DNA from 2 places in the Glutamicibacter sp. ZJUTW genome. Region 2 is predicted to be linked to the other one. Evidence: predicted binding sites of a transcription regulator. Region 2 holds the regulator's gene; the other holds the start of a gene.
The links. Region 2 encodes Rex, which represses fermentation and respiration genes when NADH is low (regulators of the CRP and FNR family bind a similar motif). Its sites were predicted from a motif close to CTTGTGAANNNNTTCACAAG; they were not measured.
Positions count from the first base shown of each region.

Region 1: a site for Rex is predicted at 1,159-1,178, ahead of F0M17_RS07890 (glyceraldehyde-3-phosphate dehydrogenase). Genes of this name have one in related genera too.

Region 1 is NZ_CP043624.1:1,673,586-1,676,050, forward strand. Features, by position in the region: gene F0M17_RS07880 (YaaA family protein) at 1-610, opposite strand, end outside; RNA gene rnpB (RNase P RNA component class A) at 744-1,099, shown strand; gene F0M17_RS07890 (glyceraldehyde-3-phosphate dehydrogenase) at 1,334-2,465, shown strand, end outside.
Region 2 is NZ_CP043624.1:2,567,765-2,570,229, reverse strand. Features, by position in the region: gene F0M17_RS12160 (HAD family phosphatase) at 1-434, opposite strand, end outside; gene F0M17_RS12155 (glutaredoxin family protein) at 497-742, shown strand; gene F0M17_RS12150 (redox-sensing transcriptional repressor Rex) at 770-1,444, shown strand; gene F0M17_RS12145 (hypothetical protein) at 1,550-2,329, opposite strand.

The sequences.
Region 1 (2,465 bases), 890 kb from region 2:
GGGTGTGCTTGGCGAAGTGCGAGACCACCTTCGGCGTTCCGTTGCGCAACTGGAAGACGTTGACCGCAACGGTGTTGCCACTGGCTGGCTTGTAGGCGGCTGCGTAGGTGCTCGACCGGGCGTCAACGATCAGCTGGCTGCCGGCCGCCTCATCGAGCACCGGGGCCAGCCGCTTCTTCCACCAGGTGGCCAGCTTGCCCAGCGGCTCGAGCTTGACCGACATGGACAAGCGGTAGGGCGGAATGCGATCGCCAAATCGCACGGCCCCCCACAGCGCGGAGATCACGATGACGGATTCGTCGGCGCGCCGCCGCGCGGCTTCATCCAGGCTCGCGTAGTCCAGGGCTTCGAAGAGCACCCCCGAGTAGATGTCGTGAGCCTGGGCGGCCGGCTCGGTGTGCAGGTTGATATTCCGAGCTACCTCATTGGCCAGCGAAGCTCCGACCCCCAGCAGGTCCATGGCATCTTCCCTTGCCGAGACTTCTGCAAGGGCGTCTAGCACCAGGCGGCGTTCGGCAGAGAGCTCCGGAAAAGAGAGATCTTCGATTTCGAAGGGAGCTCCTTCGGCGTGGGCGGTCTTGCCTTCGGAAGGCGGCAAAAAAATAAGCACGCTCTCCAGCTTATCGGAGTCCACCTGCTGCTCTGCGCCGGCCATGTCCCCGCCGTGGCGACTCCGGCTGTGAGCGATCCAGTGCTCGAAAGTGGTCCGAAGGCTGTCCTGAACCGATTAGACTGGTAGTGAATGGGATGGCCAGACGGTCGCGTGGCAAGCAATTGTCCCGAGGAACGTCCGGGCTCCACAGAACAGGGTGGTGGGTAACGCCCACTCGGGGTAACCCGCAGGCTAGTGCCACAGAAAATAGACCGCCAGGTTTTCCTGGTAAGGGTGAAACGGTGGTGTAAGAGACCACCAGCACCCCAAGTGATTGGGGTGGCTAGGTAAACCCCACTCGGAGCAAGGTCAGACAGACTGCGTTATGAGGGCTGTTCGCCCCATGCAGTCGGGTGGACCGCTAGAGGCTGCCGGCAACGGCAGTCGTAGATAGATGACCGTCCCGCTTCGGCGCGACAAAACCCGGCGTATCGGCCATCCCATTCATTAATCCCATGGCTGCATCCAGCCCTTCATTCCTGATCGCATCGCCCGGCCCTTGCCCGCTCGTGAGATGATTCACAGTTCCCGATCCGCGCTTTTTCAGCGCACGGTCTAGAATGGATCATGTACTTACGAGGATGATCCTGTTACCTCGTGCCACCGCAAAAGCAATGGTGCTTCCCACGGTGCCAACCGACTTCATGGATCTGCGAGTCGGCTGAATTGGAAGGATTTTCTGTGACCCAGCAGTCTGTCGTTGCCCAGCAAGAATGGAGCGGGCGCGAAGAGCTCGCCGAGGCCATGATTCCACTGATCGGACGTCTGTACCGCAAGAACAATGTGGTGACCTCCGTCTACGGCCGCAAGCTGATCAACCAGTCCGCCATCGACATCATCAAGGCCCACCGCGTCGTGCGCCGCATCGATGGCGAAGAGCTCGACCTGAACGACACCAAGGCGATCCTCGATGCCATCGAGTCCCTGAATGTCGGCTCGGTCTCCGTTGATCTCGGCCGTATGAACAAGAAGTTCAAGGAGTCCGGTTCCGCTGATCTGAACGCCTTCCTGGCTGATGAATTGGGCGAGAAGGTTGGCCAGGCTGGCGCAACCGACGCAGAACCGCAGGATGTCGTGCTGTACGGCTTCGGCCGCATCGGCCGCCTTCTGGCCCGCATCCTCATCGAGCGCGGCGGCTACGGCCTGCGCCTGCGTGCCATCGTAGTCCGCAAGGGCGCGGAGAACGACTTGGTCAAGCGCGCCTCGCTGCTGCGCCGCGACTCGGTGCACGGCCGCTTCGACGGCTCGATCACCGTTGACGAGGAAAACAGCACCATCCTCGCCAACGGCACCCTGATCAAGGTCATCTACTCGAATGACCCGACCACCATTGACTACACCGAGCACGGCATCGACAACGCCATCGTCGTTGACAACACCGGCCGCTGGCGCGATGAGGCCGGCCTGTCCCAGCACCTGCAGGCCAAGGGCGTTTCCCGTGTCCTGCTGACCGCACCGGGCAAGGGCGATCTGAAGAACATCGTCCACGGCATCAACGATTCGTGGATCACCGCAGAAGACAAGATTGTCACCGCTGCATCGTGCACCACCAACGCCATCACCCCTGTGCTGAAGGCGCTGAACGAGAAGTTCGGCGTTACCCACGGGCACGTCGAGACCGTTCACTCGTTCACCAACGACCAGAACCTGATCGACAACTTCCACAAGGGCGAGCGCCGCGGCCGCTCGGCAGCGCTGAACATGGTGATCACCGAAACCGGTGCCGCCAAGGCTGTTGCCAAGGCCCTGCCGGAGTTCGAAGGCAAGCTGACCGGCAACGCCATCCGCGTTCCTACCCCGGATGTCTCCATGG
Region 2 (2,465 bases):
TCCAGGCGATCTGAGATGACATTCGCCACTTCCAGGGGAGTGGCAGTGACCAGCCAGACCTCACGCCCCACCGTCCGATGCTGGCGGGCAATGGCTACCGTCCCGGTCCACAGCTTGGGTTCGATGTATTCGTCATAGATCTCGTTGCCGATCTTCTCGATCTCTGACACCGGAATCCCGCGAACCATCATCAATGCACGGTCGCGGATCTGGTGGATGTCCCCGAGGTGCTCGCCTCGGGCGGCGAAGCGCAGCTGCTTGAGCGCGAACCAGAGGATTTCGCGGAACTGGAAGAAACGGCGCTCATGCAGCTTGCGGGCCAGCAGATACAGCGAGGCGCCGCGCACAAGTGTGTTGTCGACATCGAAAAAAGCGGCGACCGTTTCCGGCGCCAGGGCGGAATTCGGGCTGGGGTGTGGATCGATGGAAGGCATTTGATCCAGTTTATTTCATCGCCAAGTTTAAGCGTGGTTACGGCTCGTGAGATTATAGGCAGGTGAGTACTTTGCATCAGATCCAGCTATTGGTTCGAGAAGGCTGCCACCTGTGCCACGCCGCACGCGCAACCGTGGCCGAGGTGACTGGACGGCTGAATATGGAGTTTTCCGAACTCGATATCGACCAGCACCCTGAACTGCTGGCAAAGCACCACGAAGAAGTGCCGGTGCTGCTCATCGACGGAGCAGTCCGCGACTTCTGGCACATCGACGCACAGCGTCTCGAACGGCTGCTGCGCAGCTAGCCGCGGCGGAATTCATGAATATGCGTTGTGCTCGTCCAGAGCACCGAAAAGTGCGGGAGAACGAAGATGTCAGAGCTTGAAGCCCGGGTCCTGCCTGAGGCCACGCTGGCTCGACTAACCCAATACCTGCGCGCGCTGAACGCCCTGGAAGCCCAAGGCCTGGAACGCACCAGTTCCGGTGTGCTGGCCAAGGAAGCCGGCGTTAACCCCTCCATCTTGCGCAAGGACCTTTCCTGGTTGGGATCCTACGGAACCCGCGGTGTGGGCTATGTGGTCCGCGAGCTGGCAGAACATATCAGCCGCACACTTGGCTTGAACCAGGACTGGCGTGTGGCCATTCTCGGCGCAGGCAACCTCGGCCGGGCGCTCAGCGGCTATGCAGGGTTCAAGACTCGCGGCTTCAACGTCAAGGCGATTCTGGATGTCGATCCTGCACTGGTGGGCAGCGCAGTTGGCGAACTGCATGTGGAAGCCATCGCGGACTTGGCTGCTGTCGTGGAACGCGAGGAAATCAACATTGCCGTCCTGGCCGTCCCCGGAGAAGCCGCGCAGGATCTGGTCTACGAACTGGCCGAGCTGTCGGTCCGCTCGGTGCTCTCCTTCGCGCCGAAGCCGCTGCGCGTACCAGCGGGAATGAATCTGCGGCGCGTCGACCTGTCCACCGAATTGCAGATCCTTGCCTACCTCGCCGTCCAAGGCTGAAACTCCGGCAAGCAGAAAGGCGTAGCCGCATCATCCTCCGATGGGATGACGCGGCTACGCCTTGACTGTTCTTGCGGGGCCTAGCGAAGCTGCAAGGCCAGGGGTTTAGCGGAAGCCCGCGAGGCGGGCCTGGCGGCGCTGCGCAATGTATTGCGAGGACGGGCGCAGCCAGGAGAAGACCACGCCGGCAACGCCCAGCAAGATGCCCACAACGTAGACGGCATTGATGATTCCGGCCTGGGTGTCGGCGAACATGCTGATCATTGGAACGGTCGTCACGAGGTTCAGCAGCGAAATTGCACCGAGGATCGTGGCGATAATGCGCATGGCGCCCACGCCGCGGCCAACGAAGAAGCCCACCAGGAAGTACAGGCCCAAGGTGATGACCATGCCGACAATCACGAAGCTCGACATCATGGAATTGACCTGGGACATGAACGCTTCAGGGCTGGCCATCATCTGCTCGACCAGCGGATCCTGCTCCATGCCAGGAGTGCTCTGCATCTGCTTCTCGAACTCTTCTTGGACCAAGGACCACTGCTGGCCAATCATGTTCGCCATCATGTTGGAGTTGGCCATCAGCCAGCTGGCCAGGGCGCTGAAAATGCCGGCGAGCAAGATCAAGCCAAAGGCGATGGCCAAGGTCCGCGGACGCTCGGTCGGCGGCTGCACGCCAGCGTAGCCGCCCTGCTGGCCATACTGGTCGTAGCCCGAAGCCTGCGGCTGCCCGTAGGGATTCGGATTCTGGCCGTACGGGTTCTGGCCATAGGGCGAGGGCTGCTGGCCGTAGGGGTTTTCACCGTAAGGGTTCTGCGATGACCTCTGGCCCGAAGGGTTCGGGTTATAGGGCTGGCCCGGCTGGTTAGGATCGTAGTCGCTCATCATGCATCCTTCTGGGTCGAACTATCTTATTTACCAAGCGTAGTGGCAGGTCATTGTGAGCAACCCCTCCGAAAGGATGGTTTTTCCATATGGGATTCCAATGCGTGTCCTGTGAATAGTTGACGGTGGCCACAATATG